2 regions of the Peribacillus frigoritolerans genome follow, and region 2 is predicted to be linked to the other one. Evidence: riboswitches for the same ligand, from Rfam matches in the RefSeq annotation. Region 2 holds a riboswitch; the other holds the start of a gene.
What was found. A riboswitch is a leader RNA that binds a small molecule or an ion and turns the genes downstream of it on or off. The one in region 2 is predicted to bind S-adenosylmethionine.
Positions count from the first base shown of each region.

Region 1: linked by a shared signal. The riboswitch ahead of ABOA58_RS22750 (methionine ABC transporter ATP-binding protein) and the one ahead of mtnK (S-methyl-5-thioribose kinase) in region 2 are both predicted to bind S-adenosylmethionine.

Region 1 covers NZ_CP158190.1:4,601,431-4,616,757, reverse strand. Annotated here, with positions in the region: gene ABOA58_RS22770 (RhaT/GlcU family sugar-proton symporter) at 156-1,010, shown strand; gene ABOA58_RS22765 (SDR family oxidoreductase) at 1,026-1,811, shown strand; gene ABOA58_RS22760 (NADPH-dependent FMN reductase) at 1,880-2,425, opposite strand; gene ABOA58_RS22755 (GNAT family N-acetyltransferase) at 2,827-3,180, shown strand; SAM riboswitch class I at 3,455-3,566, shown strand; gene ABOA58_RS22750 (methionine ABC transporter ATP-binding protein) at 3,802-4,824, shown strand; gene ABOA58_RS22745 (methionine ABC transporter permease) at 4,838-5,488, shown strand; gene ABOA58_RS22740 (MetQ/NlpA family ABC transporter substrate-binding protein) at 5,510-6,382, shown strand; gene ABOA58_RS22735 (M20 family metallopeptidase) at 6,417-7,619, shown strand; gene ABOA58_RS22730 (Fur-regulated basic protein FbpA) at 7,814-8,020, shown strand; gene ABOA58_RS22725 (Fur-regulated basic protein FbpA) at 8,046-8,240, shown strand; gene ABOA58_RS22720 (dienelactone hydrolase family protein) at 8,256-8,849, opposite strand; gene ABOA58_RS22715 (SRPBCC family protein) at 8,966-9,361, opposite strand; gene ABOA58_RS22710 (undecaprenyl-diphosphatase) at 9,546-10,160, shown strand; gene fabZ (3-hydroxyacyl-ACP dehydratase FabZ) at 10,272-10,697, shown strand; gene ABOA58_RS22700 (NUDIX domain-containing protein) at 10,817-11,119, shown strand; gene ABOA58_RS22695 (TIGR00730 family Rossman fold protein) at 11,180-11,761, opposite strand; gene ABOA58_RS22690 (MazG-like family protein) at 11,859-12,179, shown strand; gene ABOA58_RS22685 (TetR/AcrR family transcriptional regulator) at 12,465-13,040, shown strand; gene ABOA58_RS22680 (bifunctional cytochrome P450/NADPH--P450 reductase) at 13,113-15,327, shown strand, end outside.
Region 2 covers NZ_CP158190.1:3,227,758-3,243,084, reverse strand. Annotated here, with positions in the region: gene ablB (putative beta-lysine N-acetyltransferase) at 1-117, shown strand, start outside; gene ABOA58_RS15855 (sigma-54 interaction domain-containing protein) at 200-1,579, shown strand; gene ablA (lysine 2,3-aminomutase) at 1,699-3,102, shown strand; gene ABOA58_RS15845 (YokU family protein) at 3,104-3,379, shown strand; gene ABOA58_RS15840 (YozE family protein) at 3,805-4,047, shown strand; gene ABOA58_RS15835 (ATP-binding protein) at 4,062-5,828, shown strand; gene ABOA58_RS15830 (hypothetical protein) at 5,979-6,686, shown strand; gene ABOA58_RS15825 (YozD family protein) at 6,865-7,035, shown strand; gene deoD (purine-nucleoside phosphorylase) at 7,276-7,980, shown strand; gene ABOA58_RS15815 (S41 family peptidase) at 8,240-9,727, shown strand; gene ABOA58_RS15810 (LCP family protein) at 9,842-10,732, shown strand; gene mtnA (S-methyl-5-thioribose-1-phosphate isomerase) at 10,824-11,870, opposite strand; gene mtnK (S-methyl-5-thioribose kinase) at 11,885-13,087, opposite strand; SAM riboswitch class I at 13,166-13,319, opposite strand; gene ABOA58_RS15795 (carbon-nitrogen family hydrolase) at 13,391-14,173, opposite strand; gene ABOA58_RS15790 (pyridoxal phosphate-dependent aminotransferase) at 14,273-15,327, shown strand, end outside.

The DNA of each region.
Region 1 (15,327 bases), 1.4 Mb from region 2:
TTTATCAGCATCGGAAGCCCTTTTTGTGTTGAAAACTATTTTTGCAAAAACACTTCATAAAATTACCAAGGGTCAATTCAAATAAAGCGAACATATTAAAAAGACAAAATGAAATTTACTGCTTAGTTTTAAACTTACATATATGGGGGTTGAATATGGATATATTATTAGCTCTCTTGCCGGCAATATTCTGGGGAAGCATCGTTTTATTTAATGTGAAACTCGGGGGTGGGCCCTATAGTCAAACACTGGGTACAACGATTGGCGCATTGATTTTTTCAATAGGTGTTTATATTTTTGCCGATATTAAGTTGTCATTGCTGGTGTTTGGAGTCGGAGTTGTTTCTGGATTGTTTTGGGCCGTTGGACAAGCTAATCAGCTTAAGAGCATTGATTTAATGGGAGTATCCAAAACAATGCCGATATCTACTGGAATGCAGCTCATTTCAACGACTTTATTCGGGGTCATCGTTTTTAACGAATGGTCAACAATGAAAGCAATCATTTTAGGCGTCTTGGCATTAGTCTTCATTATTATAGGAATTGTCTTGACCTCACTGGAGGATAAAGAATCAAAAGAGGGCAAATCGGGAAACTTGAAGAAAGGAATTGTTATTCTCCTCATCTCGACATTCGGTTATTTGGTTTATGTGGTCGTGGCCCGTCTTTTTGATGTTGATGGGTGGTCAGCGTTGTTCCCTCAAGCGATAGGGATGGTGATAGGCGGTCTGTTATTGACTTTTAAACATAAACCGTTTAACAAATATACGATTCGCAATATCATTCCGGGATTGATATGGGCTGCAGGGAACATGTTTTTATTCATATCCCAGCCCCGTGTGGGAGTGGCCACTAGTTTTTCCCTTTCGCAAATGGGCATTGTCATCTCAACTCTTGGCGGGATCATCATTTTACGTGAAAAGAAAACGAAGCGCCAACTAATTGGAATCATAATCGGAATTATCTTGATCATCATAGCTGGGATTATGCTCGGAATGGCAAAAAGTTAAGTGGAGGGTGATTATATGTATACAGATTTAGAAGGTAAGGTCGTTGTTATAACCGGTTCATCCACTGGTTTAGGAAAAGCGATGGCCATTCGCTTTGCTAAGGAAAAGGCAAAGGTCGTGGTTAATTATCGCACTAAATCAGAGGAAGCGGATAGTGTAATGGAGGAAATCAAAACAAATGGCGGGGAAGCTATTGCAGTAAAAGGCGATGTCACCGTTGAAGAAGATGTGATTAACCTTGTTCAATCAGCGATAAAGAATTTCGGGAAACTCGATATATTCATCAATAATGCAGGAATTGAAAATCCGGTTCCGTCTCACGAGATGCCGTTAAGCGACTGGAATAGGGTAATCAATACCAACTTAACGGGAAATTTCTTAGGCTGCCGTGAAGCTATCAAGTATTTTGTCGAGAACGACATTAAAGGGAATGTTATAAATATGTCCAGTGTACATGAGATGATACCCTGGCCTTTATTCGTTCACTATGCGGCAAGCAAGGGCGGGGTGAAGCTGCTTACGGAAACCCTGGCTCTTGAATATGCACCAAAAGGGATCCGTGTGAACAGCATTGGTCCTGGGGCCATCGCCACACCAATAAATGCAGACAAGCTTGAAGATCCCGAAAAGAAAAAGGATCTTGAAAGCATGATTCCGATGGGGTATATCGGAAAGCCTGAAGAAATTGCTGCGGTTGCTGCATGGCTGGCATCTTCAGAGTCCAGTTATGTAACGGGTATCACTCTTTTCGCTGACGGCGGAATGACAAAATACCCAGCGTTCCAAGCTGGAAGAGGATGAATTTTGTTTTATGATGCAACAAGAATCCCAGCAGGTTTAATCCTGCTGGGATTCTTGTTTTAAAAGCATTAACGAGTATGATGATTATACCAGCTAATGAAATTATCGACGACCGTATCGATAAAATGGACAGTCGACTCATGTGTAAGTTTGCCTTCGTTATCGATTTTGTCATGCACTGCACCAACATATACTTCATTCCCGGGAAGGAGTGGGGAGGAGATGCCTATTGCGAATAAGATTTCACGCAAATGCAATTGAGCTTTAACCGTTCCTAATTGCCCCATTGACGCACCCATGATCCATGATGGTTTTCCAATCAAGACTTTATCGACACGTGATAACCAATCGATTGCATTGCCCAATACTCCTGGAATCGTACCGTTGTATTCAGGTGTTACCCACAAGACTGCATCTGCTTCGGCCACTTTACATTTAAATTCTTTTACAACTAATGGAGGGTCATTTTCAATATCTTGATCATAAAAAGGTAAATCCCGAATGTTCAAGATTTCGAGATCGAACCGATCTTGATATCTAGATTGAATATATTTGGCAAGCTTAAGGTTGTAAGACTCTTTACGGATACTTCCCACTATTGCAACAACTTTCATCTTCAATACCTCCAATGATTTTTATAATGGATAATCATGTAAATATGTTCCACTTACCTATTATAATTGGAATATAAATGAAAGGGAAAAAGGATGCTTGGGAAAAAGTTGAGTTGGAGCTGAATAAACAAAATTCCTCTCGAACATTCATACCCTGCAAAGTTAGACTCAAAAATTATATGTGCCTACCCAATCCCCATTACTAGACCTCTCCCAACAATATTGCATTTGTTTTTAATTTAATATTATGGCCATTCCTATAGGGATTAAGGCAAAATCCTTTCAGAAAAAATGAAATAAGACGCTTGTAAAAGTAAATAATGAAATATCATAAAAAGTGTAAGTAAAATGAGTTTATTTGCTTGATAACTATTTCACTAAAATAATAGGGGTGGGTAAAGTTGATCTTTCGGACCATTGATACGGACAAAGACAAAGATATTATCGTTAAATTCAGGAAAGATTCCTTTGTTGTAAGTTTTGGAACTGAAGCTGGTTTTGGAGATGAAAATACATATCTGCAACGAATGGAAGAAAGGGTCCGCAAATTTCCTGGGGGACAGGTGATCCTTGAAAATGACCAAGTACCGATTGGACAAATGGAACTTCGAATTCGGGGGTATGAAGGAACTGAGATCGGCTATGTAGATCTATTTTATCTTATTCCCGAATATCGCAGTAAAGGCCTTGGCAAGGAATTGGTTCGCTACGCAGAAAACTTTTCAGGCAATTTAATGTATCCGAATACCATTTAAGGGTTTCTCCGGATAATCAAAGGGCGATTCGTTTATATACGAATTCAGGCATGATGAAGATAAGGGAGGAAAGTCAAAAACACCTTGTATGGAGAATGAGCAAATCAATATAAAATATAATTTTTAATTATATTAATATAATTTTTAATTATATTAATATAATTAAAAATTATCAATTCACTATACTGTGAAAATATTTTAAACGGTGAAAAATATGGTTGACTTTAGAGAAATTAGAATATATAGTGAAGGACATAATTAAATATAACGTTAATTCTTATCAAGAGATGTGGAGGGACTTGGCCCTATGATACCTCGGCAGCGGGTTTTTACTTTTGTAAAAATACTGTGCTAATTCCAACGGACGAAAGTTTGAAAGATAAGAAGGAGCTTTTCTTAGATAATTAAATTAAGAGTTTACTCTTTTTTATGTCTAAAAGAGGCCTCTTCTGTCTGACGACGGAAGAGGCCTCTTTTGTTTATTCAAAATGTATATGGTTATTTGGAGAATTGGTGCAATTACTCGTGAGTTTCGAATTTAACCCTATCATTATGAAACTTTGCAAAGCTCTTCTCACTGGATAATGAATTCGTACAAATAAACAACATGGGGGAGATTGGATGATTGAGTTTCAAAATGTTAAAAAGGTTTATCAAACAAAGAAACAGACTGTCGAGGCTTTGAAGGGCATTAATTTGACAGTGGAAAAGGGGGATATATTCGGTGTAGTCGGTTATAGCGGGGCCGGAAAGAGTACGTTGATCAGGCTGGTCAACTTGCTTGAAGATCCTTCAGATGGTTCGGTGATTGTTGGGGGCAAGGATTTAATCAAATTAAGCCAGAAGGAATTACGGGTAGAAAAGAAAAAAATCGGGATGATTTTTCAGCATTTCAACTTGCTAAACTCCAAGACTGTTTTTGATAACATTGCTATGCCGCTGGTTTTATCGGGAACTCCGGCTAAGGAAATCAAAAACCGTGTAGGCGAGCTGTTGGAGTTCGTTGGCTTATCGAGCAAGGCGAAGAGTTATCCGGATCAATTATCGGGAGGTCAAAAGCAGCGGATCGGCATTGCGAGAGCTTTGGCTACGAATCCATCGATCTTATTGTGTGATGAAGCTACGTCGGCATTGGATCCACAAACAACGAGTGCCGTTCTGCAGCTCTTAAAGAAAATTAATAAAGAATACAATATTACCATTCTGCTAATCACTCATGAGATGTCTGTCATCAGGGAAATTTGCAATAAGGTAGCGGTCATGGAGGGCGGATGCGTCGTTGAACAAGGTTCGGTTTTCGAAGTGTTTGCGAAGCCGCAAACGGATATTGCAAAAAACTTCGTGAGAACGGTCATACATGACGAAATTCCACAAAGTTTCCTAAAAAGCATAGGATCCCATATCCCGATTATTTGGAAAATTAATTTTATTGGGACTACTTCGGGTACTCCTTTACTTTCAACGATCTCGAAGAAATATGACGTTCATTTAAGTGTTTTATCAGCCAATATTTCTGAAATTCAGGAAACGCCTTTCGGGAATTTGATCATCGAAGTGACAGGGAACAAAAATGAGGTGGATAAGGCTTATCAATATATTAAAGATGAGGGGATTCTCGTCCAGGAGGTGCAGATAAATGGGTAATACGCTTTGGGGAATGGAAATTACAGCAGAGCAGTTGTTGACAGCTTTCGGTGACACACTTTATATGGTAGCCATTTCATTGGTGTTTTCCGGATTGATCGGGCTTCCGCTCGGTATCCTGCTTGTCATTACAAGAAAGGGTCACATCCTGGAGAATAAATGGATTTTTAATGTATTGAACCCGATCATCAATATATTGCGGTCGGTTCCTTTCATCATCTTGCTTGTAGCAGTTATTCCGCTTACCAGAATGATTGTAGGCAGTGCGATCGGAATGAATGCGGCCATTGTTCCGCTAATCTTTTACGCGGCTCCTTATATTGCCCGGCTTGTTGAGAACTCCCTGTTGGAAGTGGACAAAGGGATCATCGAGGCCGCTCAGGCGATGGGTGCGACGACATGGCAAATCATTTATCGCTTTTTGATTCCCGAGGGACTTAGTTCGTTGATCCTAACATTTACAACAGCGACTATCGGGCTTGTTGGAGCTACGGCCATGGCAGGTGCCGTCGGGGCAGGCGGGGTCGGGGATCTAGCTTTGGCTTACGGTTATCAAAGGTTCGATACGATGACGATGGTCGTCACAGTAGCGGCGCTCGTGATCATCGTTCAATTATTGCAATCCACCGGGAATTTTATTTCAAGAAAAATCAGAAGAAGATAAAAATAACAGGAGGTAGGAGAAATGAAGAAAATCTTATTAACGATCATAGTATTGGCATTGGCCATAGTGTCTGCAGCATGCGGGAAAGAAGAAGGTGCATCAGGCGTTTCGGATGATGTGAAAACAGTGAAAGTCGGTGTCAGCAGCGGGGATACGAGAACATGGGAATACATTGTCGACATAGCGAAAGAGGAAGGGCTTAATATCGAACTGGTCACTTTCAATGATTATATCCAACCGAACCTTGCGTTAAGTGAAGGTGAAATTGATGCCAATTCATTCCAAACGGTCGCTTACTTCGATGAATTCGTTCAAGACCAAAATCTGAAATTAGAGGCCATCGGGTCGACTGTCATTGCACCTATGGGCCTTTATTCTAAAAAACATAAAGATCTTAAAAGTCTTCCGGATGGCGCTACGATTGCCGTTCCGAATGAAGCAACAAACTTTGGCCGTGCACTACTCCTTCTTCAGGAAGCTGGATTGATTACATTGAAAGAGGAATTCAATGGATCGGGTTCATTGGAAATCATTAGGGAAAATCCGAAAAACTTGAAAATCCAACCTGTTGCTGCAGGCAATACACCTCGTCTATTGGATGATGCCGATGCTTCAGCCATCAATAATAACTTTGCCGTCGAAGCAGGCCTTACTTTAAAAGATTCTTTATTCCATGAAAGTAAAACGGCGAAACCGTATATTAATATCATTGCAGTTAAAAAGGGTAATTCCGATCGTCCTGAGTTGCAGAAATTAGTGGAGCTTTATCAATCGAAAGAAGTGGAAGCGTTCATCAAAAAAACGTTTAAAGGAAACACCATTCCTGCATATGTTTCTGTAGATGAATTAGTGAATTACCAGGATGCTTGGACAAAACCAGCTAATGAAAAGTAATGGATCGATTCAAGAAAAAGGGGAGATTAAGAGTATGGCGAGAGAATTAGTGCAAAAGCAGCATCGGCAGATTATTGAAGATCACATCGACCTTCATTCCAAATTATATATCGAAACGAGTCAAGCCATTCATGCTAAACCCGAAATTGGGAATCAAGAATTCTTCGCTTCGGATACATTAACAGGAATACTTCGAAATGAAGGATTTGAAGTGACCCGCAATATAGCCGGACATGAAACAGGATTCATCGCCAAAAAAACCTCTTCAAAGAAAGGTCCCACAATTGCCTTTTTAGCCGAGTATGATGCATTGCCGGGTTTGGGTCATGCTTGCGGCCATAATATCATCGGCACAACGAGTGTTGCAGCAGGCATTTCTTTGGCACAAGTACTGGAGGAAACGGGCGGAGAGGTGATTGTTTTCGGAACACCGGCTGAAGAGGGCGGGCCGAATGGAAGTGCAAAAGGCAGCTTTGTGAAGCACGGTCTATTTGATGGGGTGGATGCGGCCATCCTTATCCATCCAGGCGGGCAAACGCGTGTCACAAGTCCATTTTTGGCAGTCGATCCCCTTGATTTTCATTTTTACGGAAAGTCAGCACATGCAGCAGCTGCACCTGAAGAAGGCGTGAATGCACTTGACGCGGTGATTCAGCTGTTCAATGGCATTAATGCTTTGCGCCAGCAGCTCCCAGCCGAGGTCAAGATTCACGGAATCATTACCAATGGCGGGGAAGCGCCTAACATCATTCCTGAATATGCTTCCGCCAGGTTTTACATTAGAGCAACAACATGGAAACTTTGCCAAGAAGTGTCCAATAAAATCCGTGCTGTTGCCGAAGGGGCAGCACTTGCCACAGGAAGTACGGTTAAAGTTGAACGTTTCCAAAATGAAGTGCTCGATTTTGTCATTAATCCAGTTCTGGATGAACTGTTAAAAGAAGAACTGGCTCAATTAGGGGAAGCAGTGGGTCCTCGAAAAGAGAGTGGCTTTGGCTCGACGGATGCGGGTAATGTAAGCCATGTAGTGCCGACAGCACATCCTTATATAAAAATTGGCCATGATGAGCTGATTGCCCATACGAATGAATTCCGCGACTGTGCCAAATCTCCTGCTGGAGACAAAGCCATCCTGACCGGGGCAAAAGCTCTTGCACTTACAGGTTATAAATTGTTTACGGATAAAGACCTGTTGGATAAAGTGAAAGCAGCATTTTATGAAGCGAAGCAAAAATAAATAAGATGCAGGAAAAAAATTGTTGACTGCGGATCTCATAGTGAGTATTATAAAAATAACAATACCGAGTAATTGAATAGGAATTATAGGTTAATTGACCGGAAAACCGGAGACTTTTCTTTCATGTAAAGAGGTGTCTCCGGTTTTTTATTGTGAATGGGCAAGTCGTAAGATTATCAAAAGGAGGATTTACCATGGGGATATTATTACGTAAAGCCATTGAGAAAAAAAGAAACTTCCTTATCAACAAGTTGATTAACAAGGGAGTTTATAAAAAGAATGACATCCATCTATTTGAATTAACCTTAACCGATTTAGAGAATGAATATATTAAAATAAGCAAAATCGAAGAGAAGGAATCCGACGATCATTCCCCCTGTCTAAGGATACATTTCATATAATATCAGAATAAAAGGAGAGGGTGAAATGAGGAAGGGCTTGGAAGAAAGGCGTAAGGAATTAATCTATAAACTTATGATCCATACTGTAAATAAGACTGTGGAACAGCTTATGAAGTTAACCTTAAAAGAATTGGAAACAGAATATAAAAAGGTTCAAAATGAATGTCATCCCCATAGTGATGCGGGTTCGATACAATGGATCCATACAAAACGGCATTAGGTTGAATGTGTAACCTCAGTGTTGCATAAAAAATTTCATCATTTTGCTAACGGCTGCTTGTGCTGATTCTACATGATATTTTGAATTGTAAGGATCACTGAATCCATGTTCTCCCTTGAATTTATGAACCTCGACATTCGTTCTTTCTAAAGCTAAAATTAACTCGTCCACATTAAATGAAGGCTCTTCTAATGGGAAAAATAGCAGTACAGGACATTGTGGCGCTAATTCTGCATAATTCCTAATACGTGAACCGTAGTAACCAACTATTCCATCGACACGCTCATCCTCACTGCACAGCCAAGCTACAGTTGCCCCTGCACTGAATCCAAGGACGAAAATCTTTTGGTATTCATCTTTTATATTCGATAATATATCCTTTATCTTATGTAAAGCACCCTTGAATCCTACGTTCTCCATAAAATGTCGATAAGCAGCATCCTCTTGGGAATAATCAAAAGGCGTCTCACGTTCTAACAAATTCGGACAAATCACATCAAAACCCTGTATTGATAATGACTCACAAAAACCCTGCATATGTTGGTTCAGTCCATAAATTTCGTGAATGACAATGATGACAGTATCGGACTTTTTCTGTATGTCCAGCATTTTTTACCTCCTTATGTGAATTTCTTCTATTATAAATACGGCCGTCTCCAGAAGGGGGACAGCAACGATTTTTTAATAAACATGGAAATGAACTAGGTTCTCTTTCAAATGAATGATTAGGTATTGTGAAGTTCTTTTCCTTCTAAAAATGCTTTTAAGTTAGCCAAACTAAGTTCATATCCGTCCATGTTAATGGATACTCTAGTGCCTTCAGATTCTGGGTATATTTCAAAAGTGAAAACGAGTTTATCCGAATCCGAGGAATAAGTAAACCTTTCGTATGGGATTATCTCTTGGATTGTAAAGCTCATTGGGATACTTTCATTCTCTTTAAGATTGTTATGTGCACTAGGCATTAATACGAAGATTGCCTTCCCTCCAACCTGGAGTTTAGGAATATTCCATTGTGAACCCGGGGCATACCATTTTGAGATGATTTCATCATTCGTAATCGCATTCCAAACCGTTTCCTGGTTTTCATGAATTAGAACTGAGTTCCTATCATTATTCATTTTACTTATCTCCTTATTTTTTCTTGGATTATATAGAAAGTTTAGGAAATATACAAGACCCCACTAAGCGTATTTAACCGAGTGACAATATTGTAAGATGGCAGCTTAAACTGTTAGGAAGAACGATGGCGATTTATTTCCTTTCTCTTTAATATGTAAGAAAAAGAGGAAGGTTGGGTATGAAATGGACTTTTTTGAGTTGAATACCAATGTATTCAGAATGATCAATGACTTAGGGAAACAGTACGATTATTTAAACCCTTCTGCCATTTTCATTGCCGAGTACATGGTATTTTTATTAGCTTTGGCAGTCATCGTAATATGGTTCACTCGAAATGAACAGAGTAGGATGATGGTTGTTTGTGGGATGATTACGTTTGTAATAGCTGAAATGATGGGGAAAATGGCAGGGAGATTGCATTCGAATAATCAGCCATTTGCCGAATTGGCCAATGTTAATAAGTTAATTGAAAAAGGAGTGGATAATTCATTTCCAAGCGACCATACAATCTTGTTTTTCTCGTTTTGTGTATCTTTTTGGCTTTTCAAAAGAGGATGGTGGTTGTTATGGATCATGCTGGCTTTCCTTGTTGGCATTTCCCGTATTTGGGTAGGCGTCCACTTTCCGGCGGATGTGCTGGCAGGAGCAATAATAAGCACCATTTCAGGATTGGCGGTTTACCTTGTTGTTCCTAAAATAAGCTTGATTCATAAATTATTGGGGGGGTATGAGAGGTATGAACAAATAGTTCTATCCCCATTAACTAAATCGAAGGAAAAAAAATCAAAGGATTTGTAAGAGAAAACAGGGTTGCTCAGGCAGCCTTTTTTTATAACACAAAAATATCCATATGGTGATACTGATGGTAAAATTAAGTGAAAGCAATCCATCGCAATGGGGGACTTAATATTGATCGATATCCAAGAAATCAAAGACATTATCAGGCATCGCTATCCATTTCTTTTAGTTGATAGAGTTTTGGAACTGGAAGAAGGAAAGAGGGCGGTGGCCATTAAAAACGTCACGGCAAATGAAGAGTTTTTTACTGGTCACTTTCCCGATTACCCAGTGATGCCAGGTGTGTTGATCGTGGAGGCATTAGCACAGGTAAGTGCTGTTGTCATGCTTACAAAAGAAGAAAATAAAGGACGGATCGGGCTTTTGGCTGGGATCGATGGATGTCGTTTTAAAAGGCAAGTAAAACCAGGGGACCAATTACGTTTAGAAGTGGAGATTACTCGCTTGAAAGGTCCTATCGGTAAAGGAACAGGAAGGGCTACTGTCGAGGGGGAAACTGTATGCGAGACAGAGCTCATTTTTGCTTTTGGTGATTGATGGTGATACCGATAAAAAAAGCTTACGGGTATGTGACAAGAATCAATAATGGAGAAACACAGGTATTGGTTTTTCAACATCCCATTATGGAAGCCGGTATACAGATACCCAAGTGAACAGTGAAGCCTCAAGAAGATGCTTACCAAGCAGTGATTAGGGAAATGAAAGAAGAAACAGGTCTGGAAAATTTTCATGTGGAGAAATTAATGGCAGAAGATTTTTGGGAGACTGTTGATGGTGCCATACATAATAGATATTTTTATCAAATAAGTGTATCGAATGTTCCTGATGAATGGGACCATCAGCCGACGGGTGGAGGAGATGAAGCGGGGCTGACATTTCATTTCTTCTGGATTTCATCCGAACATGAAGTGCAGCTTATCAAAGGGCATGGAGATTATTTAAACCGGATCTTTACCTAACCAGCGGTTTATCAAAACGGCCAAGATCATTATTGATCTTGGCCGGCTGTTTTTTAATGATCAGGTTTGTTTCTCGGTAAGGAAAGTTTTTACGGTTGGCGGTTCATATGTAATGAATTGATCAAGAAGCCCATTTGGTTCAACATCTACCAGCGCCATGGAACGGAACTTTTCATGTAGGAACTGTTCGTCGGACATATGATTGAATAAAGCGACCAAAGGATCATAATAGTGATTGATATTTAAGAGTCCGCAAGGTTTTTGATGAAGACCAAGCTGAGCCCAAGTGAAAATCTCAAAGAATTCTTCCAATGTTCCTGGCCCGCCTGGCAAGGCCATGAATCCATCTGCAAGCTCAGCCATTTTTGCTTTTCTTTCATGCATGGATTCCACGACGATCAGCTCGGTTAAGTTCTTATGTGCTATTTCCTTTTTTTCGAGGAAATCTGGCATTACGCCAATTACATTTCCGCCTGCTTCCAAGACGGAATCTGCAACTGCACCCATGATTCCTACACTTGAGCCTCCATAAACAAGGGTAATCTTACGTTTTGCCAGTTCCGCACCCAGTTTTTTAGCACCTTCTACATAGACAGCAGATGCACCTTTGCTTGATCCACAAAATACAGCTAGACTTTTCAAAATATCACATCTCCCATTTAGTAATCTTCCTTTCTTATCATACAAAATTAAAGGGGATTTGTTAAACTTGAATGATAAAAAAGAAGGGTGGATGGATATGAACGTCACTGAATTTCAACAATGGGTAAAAGATTATTATGAAGCACGGGGATGGTCAGAATTGGACATCTTCATTCGCATTGGCTTTTTGGCAGAAGAAACTGGCGAGGTTGCACGAGCCATTCGTTCCCTTGAGATTGGCAGGGATAGACCTGATGAAGTTATTGGTTCGTTTGAAGAGAACATTCAGGAGCTAACCGAAGAGTTGGGAGATGTGTTAGGAAACTTGATTGTGATTGCGAACAAGTACAATATCCCCTTGGAAGAAGTGTTCAATGCCCATAAAAAGAAACTATCTGAACGTTATAATCATGCATAAGTTTCTTCTCATTTAATAGATGAACAAGAAGTTTGCATACTTAATTTCAGTAAACCAGTGGAAGAGCTGTGACTATCAGCTCTTTTTCTTATGGGGCGAATGATAGTACGTCATACCATTTAATTCCTTAAAAAGAAATACTTTCAGCCTTTTATCCCCCTCCGTTAAAAAAAAATTCACAAAATATGGGTAGTATGCGCGATTGAGATTGGATTTTATTGGGTTTACACTTGCATTAAAGGAATGAACATTCATTCCGCACCTTGATTAAAAGGGGGGATCATTATGATCACGGCAGCAAATAAACGAGACAGTATAGTAACCAGCGCTTTAGAGCTTTTTGCAGAACGGGGGTATGATGCGACGACGATTCCGATGATTGCTGCATCGGCAGGAGTTGGAGCGGGTACCATTTATCGTTATTTCGAGAATAAGGAAGTGCTGGGCAACAAGATCTTTCAAGAGTACTTGGATATTTTCACTGAAACGGTCAAGAATGGATTTCCTCATGATGATTCAATTCGCAATCAGTTTCATCATATTTTTAAATCGATGGTTCACTTTACAACTGAGCAGGACCAAGCTCTTTATTTTATTAAAATACATAGTGGAGCCCATTTTTTAAATGAAGATAGTCATGCTAGCTTTCAAGGGCTATTGAATATATTTAAAAATTTCTTTGATTCAGGAAAAGAGAAAAAAGAAATTAAGGAGCTTCCTTCTTCAGCTTTGATTGCCATCATTTACGGAGCTTTTCTTGAGCTTGAGCGACTTGTTCGCATCGGGGAGTTAGAAGCTGACCCAAAACTTTTGGCAGATGTGGAAGAAAGCTTTTGGGATGCAGTGCGATTGCACGCTTGAGATACTTTTAACATTTAAACGGAATGAACGTTCATTCCGCATTCTGAACTATTGTAAAGAGGTGCTAATAAAATGGAAAACACAACTCAGTTTCCACAGCCAAAGACATATGGCCCCCTAGGCAGCCTGCCTATCATTGATAAGGATAAGCCGCTTCAGTCTTTCATGAAGCTGGCACGAGAACTTGGGCCGATTTTTCAGTTTCAATTTCCGGGTCGAATCACTACATTCGTATCCAGTGCTGACCTCGCTAAAGAAATATGTGATGAAAAAAAATTTGATAAGAAGGTCGGTCCAGCCTTGCAGAAAGTGAGGGCGTTTGGCGGCGACGGTCTTTTCACAAGTGAAACGAAGGAACCGAATTGGAAAAAGGCCCATAACATCTTGCTGCCCAGCTTTAGCCAGCAGGCAATGAAGGGCTATCATGCTAAAATGGTGGATCTTGCTACCCAACTCATTCAAAAATGGGCTCGCCTGAATCCGGCTGATGAGATAGATGTTCCTGAAGATATGACACGATTGACATTGGATACGATTGGACTATGCGGGTTCAATTACCGCTTTAACAGTTTTTATCGGGAGACCACCCATCCTTTTGTCAACAGTATGGTGCGTGCGTTGGATGAAGCGATGAGCCAAACGCAGCGACTTGGCATCCAAGATAAACTGATGATCAAATCCAAAAAACAATTCAGGGAAGACATTCAATATATGTTCTCTCTAGTGGATGAATTGATTGCTGACCGAAAACAAAATGGTGATCACGGAGAAGATGACCTTCTTTCCCATATGTTGAAAGGGGTCGATCCTGAAACGGGCGCATCACTGGATGATGAAAATATTCGTTTCCAAATCATTACCTTTTTAATAGCTGGACATGAAACGACGAGCGGTCTCCTATCGTTCGCCATCTATTTCCTCATGAATAACAGAGACAAGTTAAAAAAAGCGCAGCAGGAAGTCGATGAAGTGCTGGGTGATGATGTTCCTGATTACAAACAAGTGAAAAAGCTGAAATATGTCCGGATGGTGCTGAATGAAACGCTCCGTCTGTGGCCGACAGCTCCGGCGTTTTCCGTTTATGCGAAAGAAGATACCATGCTGGATGGAAAATATAATGTGAAGAAAGATGATGTGTTCTCGCTGCTTATTCCCGAGCTTCACCGTGATCCATCCGTTTGGGGTGATGACGTTGAATCGTTCACTCCAGAGCGGTTCGAGGATTTGGAGTCCATCCCTTATCATGCGTATAAACCATTTGGAAACGGGCAGCGCGCCTGTATCGGACAGCAGTTTGCGCTTCATGAAGCGACACTGGTGCTTGGCATGGTTTTACAGCACTTTGACTTGATCGATCATGAAGAATATCAATTGGATGTTAAAGAAACATTGACTCTTAAACCGGACGGATTGACCATGCGCGTTTCACCGAGGAAGCCGGCGATGTCGTTTACCGTTGCTTCTTCAGAACCAAAGTCTCCGGAAAAAGGAGCCGCGGTATCTCCAATCGAATCAGTACATGGAACACCATTACTCGTCCTGTTTGGATCAAACATGGGAACAGCGGAAGGGATTGCTCGGGACCTTGCCGAAACAGGGAAGCGGCAAGGCTTCCATGCCGAGGTTGCCCCTTTGAATGATTACACCGATCGGCTTCCCCAAGAAGGAGCTGTTCTCATAGTCTCGGCATCTTATAATGGAAATCCCCCTGATAATGCAGGTGACTTCGTTTCATGGCTGAAGGAAAGCCATGATGGCTCATTGGATGGTGTTCACTATGCGATTTTCGGCTGTGGGGACCGCAATTGGGCCAATACGTACCAACGCATTCCAATTTTCATTGATGAGCGGCTGGAACAAAAAGGAGCAGTGCGGCTGTCAGAAACAGGCTATGGGGATGCAAGCGATGACTTTGAAGGGGATTACGAGAAATGGTCAGAAGCCCTTTGGCCGAAACTTGCCGAAACCCTGAACATTAAAGTGAATAAGAGTGATCGGGTAGTCAGCTCGATTACGATGAACTTCGTAAGTGATGTGAGCGGCACACCGCTTGCCCGCACCCATCATGCGTTTACATCCATTGTAAAAAGGAATACTGAATTACAACATGAAGTTAGCGGAAGAAGTACACGGCATATAGAATTAACGCTGCCAGAGGGAATACATTATCAGGAAGGCGATCATCTCGGGGTGCTTCCGCAAAATCCAGCGGAACTTGTCGAGCGAGTGCTCAGTCGATTTAACCTAAACGGCCAAGATTATGTGAATCTGACTGGGGATTTCGGAA
Region 2 (15,327 bases):
GGCATGAATGCTGCATTGCATCAGCATGGATACTCGTACCGCGGACGTTTGGCCAATAACTGTTACATTTACGATAAACTGGAAGACATGAACCTTTGGGTGAAAAATTTCACTTGAATGCTCAATTTTAGGCGGTACATGACAAGTTTTTGGCATTTCCTCATATACATCTAGCAAGAAGGTCTTGAGGAGGGATATCTTGCCAAGTGAATTTTTTAATACAAGTGAAGTATTGGAAGCAATATTACAAACCATTGATGAAGGCATTCATGTGATAGATCCAAAAGGACAGACCATCTTTTATAACGAAGTGGCGGCCAATCATGATGGGATGAAAAGAAGTGAGGTGCTTGGGAAACCGTTGCTTGAAGCCTTCCCTTCTTTGAATCACAAATCATCGACATTGCTGCGGGTCATTAAATCTGAAAAACCAATCTACAACTATAGCCAATCGTATGTAAATGCACATGGGCGAATCATTGAGACGTTAAACACGACGCTCCCCATATATGTAGATGGGTTTATGATAGGCGCTATAGAGATTGCCAAGGATTATTCAAGCTTGAAGCAATTATCTGAAAGGTTAGCTGACCTGGAAAGCTCGCTCAAGACGATCAAAAGTCCTGAAAGGAAAACGCCCGGAACCGATGGATTATATTCTTTCATTGAAATCCTGACTATTGATGCTGGATTTAAAGGTCTGATCTCACAAGGGAAAAAGGCTGCCCGCTCCTCCTCATCGGTGTTGGTTTATGGGGAAAGCGGTGTAGGAAAAGAGCTTTTTGTTCAAAGCATACACCAGGGTTCGAGCCGCAGTAAAGAACCATTCATCGCGCAAAATTGTGCGGCCTTACCGGAAAATTTATTGGAATCGCTTCTCTTCGGTACGGCTAAAGGAAGCTACACTGGTGCTGTGGAACGCCAGGGACTGTTTGAATTGGCCAATGGTGGAACCTTGTTTTTGGATGAATTGCAATCGATGCCGATTGACTTGCAGGCAAAGCTTCTGCGTGTGCTCGAAGATGGGTTCATAAGGAGGATAGGAGGTACAAAGAGTGTACAGGTGGATGTGAGGATCATGGCAGCGATGAATATAGATCCGGAAAAGGCGGTATCGGATAACAGGCTAAGGCCCGATTTATTTTACCGATTGAACGTATTGAGCTACGAGCTGCCTCCGCTAAGGGAGCGGATTGATGATATAGAGCTTCTTACTGAACATTTCATATCAATATTTAACAGTAAATTAGGATTGTCCATTAAAGGCATGGATGAGCAGACAAAGGTTTTTTTTCGGGAATATCATTGGCCTGGAAATGTAAGGGAGCTTAAACATACAGTAGAATTCATGATGAACCATACGGAGAATGATGTTTTGAACCTTGCAGATTTGCCCCAGTCTTTAAAAAAGCGCACCCCATCTGAAAAAATACTTCCGCTTCGTGAGGCCATGATTGAAATGGAAACAAAATTGATTACCGAGGCCCTTCTTCAAACGAACGGTAACGTTTTCCAGGCATCGAAGCTATTGCAGATTCCAAGGCAGACCTTGCAATATAAAATTAAAAAGCATATTTGAATGGAAAAAATCCGGATGCAGCCTGCAGTCCGGTTTTTTTTATGGGCCTTCGAATTATTGGGTCATTTTGGCACCCTTCTTGCATTTAATACTACTATCATAACTCAGGAGGTATAACCATGTTATTTGACTTATATAAGCCAGATCGCAATTGGAAAGATATAGAGCTATGGAAAGATGTAACCGAAGAACAATGGAACAACTGGCTGTGGCAGCTTACGAATACGATCCGAACTGTCGATGATTTGAAGAAAGTGATAAACCTGACTCCGGATGAAGAGGAAGGTGTGAGGATTTCCACAAAAACCATTCCATTGAATATCACCCCATACTATGCTTCGTTAATGAATAAAGATGACCCAAGGTGTCCAATCAGAATGCAATCGGTCCCAATCTCGGAAGAAATGCATAAAACCAAATATGACATGGAAGACCCTCTTCATGAGGATGAGGACTCCCCAGTGCCGGGACTAACCCATAGATATCCGGATCGCGTTCTTTTTTTGGTGACGAATCAGTGCTCCATGTACTGCCGTTATTGTACGAGAAGACGCTTTTCAGGACAAATTGGCATGGGCGTGCCCAAAAAACAATTGGACGCTGCAATCGGTTATATACGTGACACACCGGCAGTTCGGGATGTCCTTATTTCAGGCGGGGACGGATTATTGATCAATGATACGATCCTTGAATATATCCTCAAGAACTTAAGGGAAATTCCTCATGTTGAGATAATCAGGATAGGAACGCGGGCTCCGGTTGTTTTTCCTCAAAGAATCACTGAAAATTTATGCACCATTTTAAAAAAATATCATCCGGTTTGGCTGAATACTCATTTCAATACCTCGATAGAAATTACAGAGGAATCAAAGAAAGCATGTGAGATGCTTGCCGATGCAGGTGTACCTGTGGGCAACCAGGCAGTTATTTTAGCAGGGATCAATGACAGTGTCGCAATCATGAAAAAGCTGATGCATGACCTTGTTAAGATTCGTGTCCGCCCTTACTATATTTATCAGTGCGATCTGTCGGAAGGCATCGGTCACTTCAGGGCTCCCATTTCAAAAGGCATTGAAATCATTGAGGGGCTCCGAGGCCATACATCCGGGTATGCTGTACCTACCTTCGTCGTCGATGCTCCTGGAGGGGGAGGGAAAATCACGCTGCAGCCGAATTATATCCTTTCACAATCTCCAACAAAAACGGTGCTGCGCAATTTTGAAGGTGTGATAACCACATATCCGGAACCTGAGCAATATACACCAGGACTTGCAGATGATTACTTCAAAGGGGTATATCCTGATATGGAAGAAAGACAATCAGATATAGGTGTATCTGGTTTAATGAACGACAAGCAATTCAATTTAGTGCCTGAAGGACTGAAGCGAATGAATCGACGGGAAAATTACGTGACCAACCCAGAGCATGCTTCATTGAAAAACCAACGTGAAAAGCGGGATTTGTTAAAAGAAAAGAAATTCCAGGCACAGCAAAAAAAGAGCACACCTAAGGGAGATGAATAGCATGGAGACGTGTCCTTGGTGTGAGAAAGGGAAGCTTGCTTCAGTAAATGGGACTGTGTATTGGGAACTGCCGGATGGTACGAGGGCAGTTGAAATTACGGAGACCCCTTCATCTCGATGTGAGAGCTGCGATGCTCTTTTTCAAAGTGATGAAATAGTGAAGGAAATCGAAAATCAACTGTTTTTAATTGATACGAAACAGCTTGAAAAACAAACGACGTACAGTGAGCTAATGAACATGAAAAGGCTGTTGAAACGTAATTACTTTGACTTTTAGCGGCATGATGCATTTACATTTCCATATATGAATGAATAAATCCCCCCATTTGGACAGAATTAGTGCAAACCACTATTTCCATCTTAGATGAAGGGGATTTTCCTTTTCAGATAATGAAAATAATAAGGTTTTTGAAGTGCATTTGATTGAAAGATTGGGCTAAGCAAGAATGAAGCACTTCATTCCTTTATCGATTCATGAACCAAGTCGTATAAATAAAAAAGTTTTTCCGTCTTAAAAGGATGGGAGTACGATATTTAAGTGTAATTCCGTAAGAAAATGAATGCATTTTTTGATGAAAAATCGTGGAAATCTATAAAGTGAGGAAGAATAGACCAAATTCATCTTTAAAAAAGTGGACGGAAGCGAAAGTTTCCGATATATTAAAGCAGAAATCATAGTTATTTTAGGGGGGGCTCAACATCATGAGACCATTTTATTTATATTTAATGAAATTTCGACAACCAAAGGAAATTGATGCAATCACTAAATTTGCCAATCATGCCTATGAGGATCATGGCTTCCCAAAACAATCGACTGATTATAATGAACTGAGCAGTTATTTGGAATTGAATGCATACTATCTCGATAGTATGTCACTATTCGATCAAGCATGGGAGCAGTATGTCCAAATAGAAGAAGGGCTCTTATTAGGAGATCAGGAATAGGGAGGATCGGAAGGATGCTTAAAAGCCTTCAAACCCGAATTTTGCTTTATTCATTACTTATTGCAAGTGTTCCTCTTCTGATATTGGGGATCATATCCTATGGATCACAACGGTCCCTGCTTGAGAAGGAAGCAAAAAATGCCCTGAATGCAGGTTCACTGAATATTGTAAATGAAACATATAGCTATTTGAACGAACGGATCAGTGATGTGAGGTTAATGAGTGCAAATTCGGTAATCATCAATCCTGGCCATTCAAAAGAAGAGAAGTCAGAGGAACTAAAAAAGTTTATCGATGCAAAAGGATATTATTACGGTGTCTTGCATTTGGATATGGAAGGCAATGTCATTGCAGATACATCCAATAAAATGATCGGGGACAACCTCGCGCAGAGAATATGGTTCAAAGAGGCCATAGAAGGTCGTGAATTCCTTTCTGACGTTTATAAAACCCGTGCTTTCCCAGAACCCATAATTGCTCTGAGTGCGCCGGTTTATGATAATGCAGGGAAAATGATCGGTGTCGTATCTCCAGCTTTCCGATTGGAAGGACTTTGGGAGCTGATGGAGAAAAAGGCTAATGAAATTAGCGATAAATACCCAGTGAACTTTTTCATGATCAATCAAGAAGGCATCATGATTTCGAAAAAAGACCCGCATGGAGTCATGCAGGATTCTGCATTGAAAGAAATGGGATTAACGAAAGGTAAGCTGATGGAAGCTTCGTTATCGGATGAATTGTACAGCGCAGAGAACGGGGAAAAAATATATTCCATCCAGCCTGTTCATACGATTGCAAAAACGGAGAATAAATGGTTTGTTGTTGTGGGTGCAGATAAGAAACAAGTCTTTCAGCCTTTGAATGACCTTTTAACACGGTATTTGACAATCTACAGCATCGTTTTTGTTTCTATCATTCTGGCTGTCTATTTACTAACAAAGACCCTTGTGCGGCCAGTTCAAGAACTTGTCGAAGCGACAGAGGATTTCATTGGAGGAAAGGAATTCATCATTTCCGATAAAAGAAGCTTCGAGGAAATGGAAAAATTGAACCTAGCCTTTCTAAGAATGATGGAAACGATAGAAGATCGTGAGAAGGAAATCGTCCGTACGGAAAAATTGAAATATGTCGGCCAGCTTGCTGCCGGTGTCGCACATGAAATCAGGAACCCGCTGACGACAATAAAGGGCTTTTTCCAATTATTGAAGAGCCAGGATCATGATAAAACATTAATAGAAAAATATAGTGATGTCATGCTTCATGAAGTGGATCGGGTTAATGTATTCGTGACACAACTTCTTGATTTGGCAAAACCGCATCAACTGGAATGGGAGAAAATCGATTTAATGGATTTCCTTGAAGAAATAATAGATACCTATATCCCTTCAATTCCGAGTTCTCATGTAAGACTAATAAATGAAGTGACACACTCTGTCGTTGTTTATTCAGACAGGAACCGGTTAAGGCAGGTTCTCTTGAATGTCTTGAATAATTCTTGTGAAGCCATCGAAGCAAGGGGGCAGATTGAATTGCATCATACTTCCGAGTCCCATTATGTAAGATTAGTGATCAGCGATGATGGGAAAGGCATCAGTCCCGAGAATTTAAAAAATATCGGCATGCCCTTTTATACCACCAAACCGGATGGAAACGGATTAGGTGTGGCGACGTGCATTCAGATAATGGAGGAATTAAAAGGGAAATTTCAAATTGAAAGCGTCCGCGACGAAGGAACGAAAGTGACGCTCATCATTCCCACTACGAACCGTCTCATTAAATGAGGCGGTTTTTGGTTGTAGTGCCGTTTAATAAATGGGCCGGTTACTTAGCTAAATGAGCAAAATGCCCTCTCTTTTCCATTAACCTCCATGTTTGTTTGTGCATATAATTTACTAATCAAACGATAAGGACCATATTGGGGGATGTCTCTTATGGGCAAAAAAAAACAGCCGAAATTTAAATTAGGCGATACAGTCGTAATAACAATGTATGGGACAGTCGGGAATATAACCGATGTAAAATTTCTCGATGGTGCTTATGTGTATGAAGTGAACTATAGTGAAGGTCTTTATATCGAAAAAACATTGCAATCGATAAATGAATATGAAGGTGAAATCCTTTATCAAAAAGAACAAATCGATATTGAATATAAATATTTATTAGGTGACTTGGTCCAGGTGGATGGGTATGAACAGGATTATTTCAAGATTATCGGCTATCGAACGGAAATTTGGCGCTATAAGGAAAATGCCTGGGAGGATGTAATCTATGAGTTATCCAGAATCTCTGATGGTGAATGGCTTGAAGCGCATGAGGAAGAACTAACTTTGATAGCCGATGCTAAACGTGCAGATGGAATCATTAAAAAGTTGGGTCTGCTACTTCCTAAAAAGAAAAATGAGCTTGCTATCATTGCTAAACAAAACAACCCTGGTAAAGGTGAGCGAGAAATGACAATGACAAAAAATGAAAAAAAGGAAATGATTGATGGACTGTTGGATTTATATAATGATTATTGTAAGCTCTACGAACATTTTGGCGATGATGAATATCGTCACATCATGAAGATCGCCCTTGCTAAAATTGAAAAGGCGGCAGAGGAAATTTATCCAGATCATAAAAAGAAGCAAACGAAGTGAAAGGTATCCTGAATTTTTAAAGGGCAATTTCAAAATTCCCTATAGAAGCTTCCATTCAAATTGAACACGGATGGATCATGATAAATATAAGCCCTTCAAATGATTTTCCATAATGGGATGCCTTACTGGTATATTTGTCTCTACACATTCATAGACCTTTAAATAAGGGGGCGATGATTTGCGAGAAATTGAGGTTTTTATTGATACAGAAGAGATAGCGGAATTCTTTTTTCAAGAATTGATAAGACGGGGCTATCTTCCAACAGAAGCTGAAGTTGAAGATCTTGCTGACATCACATTCGAATATCTTCTTGAAAAGTGCATAATTGATGAAGAAGTCGATGAGTAACCTGTCATAAGACGGTTAACAGCTTCCTATCCCTTAATTTTATTAACCTTAAAAAAAGACGGCGGACCTCCGCCGTTTTGTTGCGGTTTAAAGGAAGGGTGTCAAAGTCTTTTCATGACTTCCAGTTTCCTTATCTTTTTCAAGTTCTAGGATAAGGTTCGATTTTCCTAACTTGTGGTTGATATGGTATAGTAGTTTTTGAATATCATTTCAATCACAAGTTAAGGAGGACATAGTCGTATGAGCGTACATATTGGTGCAAAAGAAAATGAAATTGCGGAAACGGTCTTACTTCCTGGGGACCCGTTGCGTGCAAAATATATTGCTGAAACATTTTTAGAGGATGCTAAACTTTATAATGAAGTTCGTAACATGTTTGGATATACAGGGACATATAAAGGGAAACGAATTTCTGTACAAGGTACAGGCATGGGTGTCCCATCCATTTCGATTTACGTGAATGAATTGATGAATAGCTATAATGTCCAGAAGCTGATTCGTGTGGGAACTGCAGGAGCGATTCAGAAGGATGTAAAAGTCAGGGATGTGATCCTTGCAATGAGTGCTTCCACCGATTCCCAAATGAACCGCATGACTTTCGGCGGGGTGGACTTTGCCCCAACGGCGGATTTCGAATTACTAAGAAAAGCTTATGACGCCGGCACAGCTAAGGGCTTGCAATTGAAGGTCGGTAATGTTTTTACGGCCGATCAGTTTTATAACGATAATAGTGATTTGGAAAAATGGGCAAAATACCAAATCCTTGCAATAGAAATGGAATCAGCAGCGCTTTATACGCTTGCTGCTAAATTTGGCCGCCAAGCATTATCTGTATTAACCATTTCCGATCACATTTTAACCGGTGAGGAAACGTCGGCGGATGAGCGCCAGTCAACCTTTAACGAAATGGTTGAAGTGGCATTGGAAGCAGCTATCCAGGACTGATAATTGGATGTAAATGACAGGCGGGTGACCAGGAATAAGTGAAGCTGTATAATGACAGTTGGATACAGGCTCAGTTATTCCTTGGTAGCCCCATTTTTGTAATGTCAATAGATGCCTGTAGTCCAGGGAGTTTTCTCTATGTTTTAACGTTTGCGAGGCGTAAAAAAATACATATGGTCATAAGTTGTTATTTTTGATAACAATTATTTTTCGATTGTCATGAAAGCTGTTAAAATAGAAAGAAATCGTTTATATCGTCATGAAGAATGAAAGTGGTGAGGCTTCAGTGGAAGAAGAAAATCAAGAACAGCCAAAAGAGGCAGGGAAATTCATTAAAATAAAGAAGTTTACGTTCATTATGGGGATTTTCTTAGTCATATTTCTAACTGCAGGGATTACTACAATAGCCTTGACCTTTGGAGATGAAAAAGTAGAGTCATTAGCACCGGATAAGCATGCGGAATTTGAAAAGCTGTATACTACATACGATAAGATAAAAGATAACTATTATGAAGAGGTTGATGAAGAAAAGCTGGTTGACGGCGCAATTAATGGAATGATCAAATCATTGGATGATCCCTACTCTGCTTACATGGATAAAAAGGAAGCATCGAGTTTCCATGAAAGCATCTCTTCATCTTTTGAAGGAATCGGTGCCGAGATTCAGGAGCAGGATGGACAAATCATGGTCGTCTCACCGATAAAAGGGTCCCCAGCAGAAAAAGCGGGGGTAAAGCCGAATGATATCATTTTAAGTGTGGACGGTAAAAGCGTTGAAGGGCTAAGCTCTTCTGAAGCTGTCCTGAAAATCAGGGGCGAGAAGGGTACGAAAGTGGATCTATCCATCTCAAGAGCTGGTGAGTCGGAACCGATTGAGCTCACCATTAAACGGGACACAATTCCGATTGAGACGGTTTATGCGGAAATGCTTGATGATGGAGTTGCCAAGATTCAAGTGACCAGTTTTTCCGAACATACAGTCCAAGAGCTGAAAACGGCGCTTGAAGAAATGTCGAAGAAGGATATGAAGGGTCTCGTATTGGATTTGCGGGGAAACCCGGGGGGACTGCTTGATCAAGCAATAGAAATGGCAAGCCTGTTCATACCTAATGGGGAAGTGGTTCTTCAAGTTGAGGAGCGCAGCGGGAAAAAACAAGTCTATAAATCGGAGAATGATGGAGAACTGAAAATCCCGGTAGTCGTGTTGATTGATGACGGAAGTGCCAGTGCTTCTGAAATCGTTGCAGCGGCTGTCAGTGAATCTGCGGACATTCCATTGATTGGTGTCAAGTCATTTGGGAAAGGGACAGTGCAGACTGCCGAAGACTTTGAAGATGGATCTAACTTCAAATATACGGCAGCTAAATGGTTGACTCCTGAAGGCAATTGGATTCATAAAAAAGGGATCAAGCCGGATATTACTGTGAAGCTTCCTGGTTATGCCAGCCTTCCGTACATTTCGCCCGATAAGGAATTGAAAGCATCTGATTCTTCGAGTGAAGTGAAAGCTGCTGAAGAGATGCTGAAGGAAGCGGGACATGATCCGGGTAAGGTAGATGGATTCTTTGATGAAGCAACAACGAATGCGGTCACAGCATTCCAAAGGGAACAAAAAATTAAAGAAACTGGCACCATTAAAGATGATACTACCGTGAAATTGATGCAGGTCATCCAGGAGAAAATCCTTAAGAATGACACACAAGTGAAAAAGGCGGTAGAAGTATTAAAGAAAGAAATCAATAAATGATTTTGCCCGAATAGCCTGTCAGCGATTATCGTTGGCAGGCTTTTTTTGTCGTTTAATGCATAGGATTCCAATATTAGGCAGAGAATAGGGGTAATTTTCCGATGAGGTGAGGTAATGAAAGAAAAGGTATTGTTCATATATCTATTGATCTTGATTCTGGCAGGCTGCACTTATGCCCCTTTACCCAAACAAAATGGAAATGCAGGTACGGAAAAAAAACTAACCAAAGAAGAGAACCAGGAAAGTGTGAAAACATTTCTGTTAATTGGTGTTGATACAAGGGGAGAGGAAAAATCTCGATCAGATGCGATTATACTGGCAAAATACTTTCCTGAGCAGGAAAAACTGAAGCTGGCTTCGATTATGCGTGATAGTTATGTGAAAATCCCCGGGAATAAATCAGGATATAACAAAATAAATGCAGCTTATTATTATGGTGGAAGGGAACTTCTCAAGAAAACCATACAGGAAAACTTTGGTGTCAAGGTCGATCATGTAGCGGTAATTGACTTTCAGGGATTCGTGAAGATGGTCGATTTACTTGCACCTGAGGGGCTAGCGGTGAATGTGGACCAGGAAATCATTGATGATATGAGCATTCAAGCAAGCGTCGGTAAAAATGTTTTACATGGGGAGGAAATATTGAAATATGTCCGTTTTAGACATGACGATGAAAGTGATTTTGGAAGGGTTGAGCGTCAACAAGAAGTAATGGTTCAATTAAAAACAGCGTTTATAAATCAAATCTCATCCTTCGAAGGGATGGCAGCCCTTCCTAGTATAATCGAACAAGGACTCTCGTACTTGGATACAGATATTGGACTGAAAACAATAATGGAAATGGGTCCAAAAGCCGTCTTCCATTCACCGGACACCGTCGAAACCTTAAGGGTTCCAGTGGAAGGAAGCTTTAATGATGAAATATATCCCCAGTCCGGAGCCGTTTTGGAAATAGACTACACTAAAAATAAGAAGGCACTTCAGGAGTTCTTTTCCAAAAAATAAAAATTGTATTGTGGACCTCGCAAGAATAATCACAAAAACGAGAGAGATACGAAATCCTTCTCGTTTTTTATCATCAATAAAGCAACCTGGATCATTTAACAAAAAGCGGGATGTTTTTAATGAAATCCGGTGTTATGATGCCATTTTCGGTAATGATGCTGGTAATTAGATGATTCGGTGTAACGTCAAAGGCTGGATTGAAAGTCTTCACGTTTTCAGGAGCAATCCTAACACCTTGAATAAAGGTGATTTCCGCTTCATTCCGTTCTTCGATCGGGATGGAAGTACCGGACTCGAGAGTAAGGTCGAATGTAGTTGATGGTGCGGCCACGTAAAAAGGGATACCAAAGTGCTTGGCTAATATGGCCAATCCCAATGTCCCGATTTTATTGGCTGTATCTCCATTAGCCGCAATTCTGTCGGCACCGACGATGATTCCATTTATTCCTTTCTGGTGAATCGTATGGGCAGCCATATTATCAGAAATTAATGTGACATCCACCCCCGCTTGCATCAATTCCCAAGCAGTCAAACGCGCCCCTTGCAGGACAGGCCTTGTTTCACATGCATACACTTTTAGCGGAAAGTCCTTTTCTTTAGCCAGGTGGAAGGGAGCCAAGGCTGTGCCATACCGAGCCGTGGCAATTCCCCCAGCGTTGCAATGCGTTAGAATGGAATCTCCTCTAGTGAATAAGGATAAACCATGTTCCCCGATTTTCCTGCACATTTCTTCATCTTCAGCAAAGATGGCTTTAGCCTCCGATACAAGTGCTTCCTTGGCAGTTGAAATGCTTTGCGCAGCTTGCAGGGTATTTTCCATCCTCCTTAACGCCCAAAAAAGGTTGACAGCAGTTGGCCGTGAAGAGGCGAGTTTTTCAATATGCCTCGCTACATTTTTCTTGAATTCCGCTAATTCAGCGGTTGTTTCCTGTTTGGCACCAAGTGCAACACCAAATGCTGCCGTCAGTCCAATTGCTGGGGCACCGCGAACTTTTAATGTCAAAATGCTGTCATATACATCATCAACAGAATGAAGTTCAATAAATTCAGTTATGGAAGGCAGGGCTTGTTGATTTAATAATGTAATATGGGAATCAGCCCATTGTACCGAATAAGGTAATGGTGCTAGCTTTGTCATGTGCAGGTCTCCTTTTAAATGGTTGAATAAGATGGCAGTGTACGATGCTTCAACGCTTCAATGACAGCTGGAACATCCAATTCTTCTCGTTTTTTAATTAATAAAGCACCAATTTCCAATGTAGCCGTTTTGGCAGCGATCCTTGTTTCTTTATCTTCAATGACATTCAAATCGGCAACATGGGAAAGTCCGATGGTTCGCCGAATCATTTCACAGCCGGCAAAGCCGAATGCATCTTTTTTGAATTTTGTCAGTAAATAAGGCAGATAACCTTTCACATGGCGAAATGGGCTTTTATTTTGGCCTTCCCATAATTCGGAATAAGTTTCTTCAAAGGCATTCCAAAATTCATTAAGGTGTGTGAAAATCTCTTCCTTTCCAGCGCTATTACGTGTGACTGCCTGAAAGAGAAGGTTGGCGGTGTATTGACCAAGGTCAAAACCAACTGGACCATAAAAAGCGAATTCCGGATCGATAACCTTTGTTTCAGTTTCACTTGCAAATATACTTCCAGTATGTAAATCACCATGAAGCAAGGCTTCCTGCTCGGTTTCAAAGCTTTGTTTCAGCTTAGCGACCTCAAGGATCACTTCTTTATCATTCCATATATTTTTGGCGGCATCTGTCAATTCCACCTCGAAATCTCCCGGGAGTTCCTCAAAAAATGGATCCGTGAAAATAAAGACCTCAGTGATTTTGCAGAGTTCGGGATTCGTGAAATGTCGGGCCACTTCCTTTTTCGCAGAGGGTTCTAAATGATAATCGGATGTATAAAATGCCGTTTTCGCAACATATTCACCAATATGCTGAGAAAGCAATGGATATGAATCTCCTTCGATCAATCCTGTTCTAACGATTTTCAAGTGCGATAAATCCTCCATGACCGTGATGGCAAGCTGTTCATCAGAATAATAGACTTGCGGTACGAATTCTGGGCAATAACTTCTGAAATGAATCAACGCATTCGCCTCAATCGCAGCTCTTTTCAATGTCAGCGGCCAGCTTTCGCCAAGTACCTTGGCATAAGGGACCGCTTGTTTAATTATAATTCCTTTATTTGTGACTGTGTCTGTAATATGAAAAACATAATTTAAGTTTCCATCGCCGATTTCTTTACATGTTAAACTTGCATCCGCATTGACCAACCCAAGTTTTTTTGCAAGGGTTATAGCTGTTTCGTTTGTCAATCTCTTAAAATTTGAATGGTTTTGAGTCATTCTTTTCCCCTCCGGATTCAAAATAAGAATAAAAAAGCCTCTTTCATATAGAAAGAGGCAGAAGTTTTGGCTTCGGACCTCTTATCTTCCAGAATATGAATTCTGGTGGAATTAGCACCGTGCTCTGTGGATTTTATAATCCGGCGGTGAATCCGCCCCATTTCACAATGGTATTACAGTCGGTTGCTGGGCTTCATAGGGCCTTTATCCCTCAGCCTGCTCTTGATAAGAGTAAATGTTTTCTGAAATTTTAATCTTCGGGAAAATAATATCAACTTTTTAAATAGTTTGTCAATGGGTAAATTAATAAAAATCAGGACGGCGATCTTCGAATACAGGTATTTTGTTACGTGCATCCGAAACTCTATTGAAGTCCAAGGTGCCTGTCAGGAGTTCGTTTCCTTCTCCGGCTTCACTTATGATATTTCCCCAAGGATCAATTATCAAGGAATGACCGGCAAATATATTATTGACATCAGAGCCTGAGCGATTAACGGCTACAACATAGGCTTGGTTCTCGATGGCACGGCTAATCAATAAGGCTCTCCAGTGATCGAGTCTCGGCTTTGGCCATTCAGCCGTAACGAATAGAACTTCGGCGCCTTTAGCGGTATGGGCTCGCTGCCATTCAGGGAAACGGATGTCATAACAAATGAAACCAGCACATATTTTTTCATCAAGAGTAAATAAACCATCCTTTTCTCCTGGCTTCAGGAAATGATGTTCATCCATTAACTGAAATAAGTGAAGCTTATCATATTCTTTTATGAGATTTCCCTGTTTATCGATGATGATCATGGTGTTATAGATTCCCTTGCTCGTTTTTTTCGCAATGGAACCGCCTACGATGTGAATCTCGTGTTTCCTTGCCTGTGTTTTAAGAAATTCAATCGTTTTTTCGGCCTCTTGATCAGCAATCTCATTTAACCTGCTTAAGTCGTATCCGGTTGTCCAAAGCTCTGGTAAAATGACGATATCGGGTTCCGACCGTGCTGCTTTTTCCAACCATTGTTTGGCAACCTGAAAATTGATATCCGGTTGCCCGAATGCTATATCCATTTGAATACAAGCTATTTTCCACTTCATCGTTTAAAACCCCCATATGTAAAAAATGCTTTACAAGACTATGATAAACATATATCATTTGTGACTAGAATTTCAAGAAATTTCAGAGAAGGTGTATAAATGGTGCAATTCGAAAAATCCAGACAGCTTCAGGACCTGCCTAAGCAGTTTTTTGCCTCACTAGTCGCAAAAGTCAATGCCATCACGGAGCAAGGACATGATGTCATTAATTTAGGTCAGGGAAACCCTGATCAGCCAACACCAGACCATATCGTAAAAAGCTTGCAGTCTGCCGCTGAAAAAACGATTAATCATAAATATTCGCCATTCCGGGGGCATCAATATTTAAAAGATGCTGCTGCCGTCTTTTATGAACGTGAATACGGTGTCAAGCTGGATCCGAAAAGTGAAGTGGCGATTCTCTTCGGGGGAAAGGCAGGTCTTGTCGAACTGCCGCAGTGTTTATTGAATCCGGGTGATACGATCCTTGTTCCGGATCCCGGCTATCCGGATTATCTTTCCGGTGTTGTTTTAGCCCAGGCAAAGACCGAGTTCATGCCCTTGACAGAAGAAAATGTTTTCCTTCCAAAATACAGTGACATACATAAAGAAGTACTTGATAAAGCGAAAATGATGTTCTTGAACTATCCGAACAATCCCACAGGTGCTTCTGCAACTGAAAGTTTCTTTGATGAGACCGTCTCTTTTGCAAAAGAGCATTCAATTTGTGTGGTCCACGACTTCGCTTATGGAGCGATAGGATTCGACGGTAAAAAACCGGTAAGCTTTCTCCAGTCAGAGGGAGCGAAGGAAATAGGAATAGAAATATACACACTATCGAAAACATACAATATGGCAGGGTGGAGAGTCGGCTTCGCAGTGGGGAATAAGAGTGTCATAGAAGCTCTTGAACTATTACAAGACCATCTTTATGTGAGTCTCTTCCCTGCGATACAAGAAGCTGCGGCAAGCGCTTTGCTTGACTCGCAGAGCTGTGTAGAGCAGTTAGTGCAGATGTACGAGGGGCGAAGGAATGTTTTCATTGAGGGATTGAGGGCAATCGGCTGGGATGTCAAAGCTCCTGCGGCATCATTTTTTGCCTGGCTCAAAGTACCTAAAGGTTTTACGTCCGAGCGTTTTGCAGACTATTTATTAACGCATGCCCACGTTGCTGT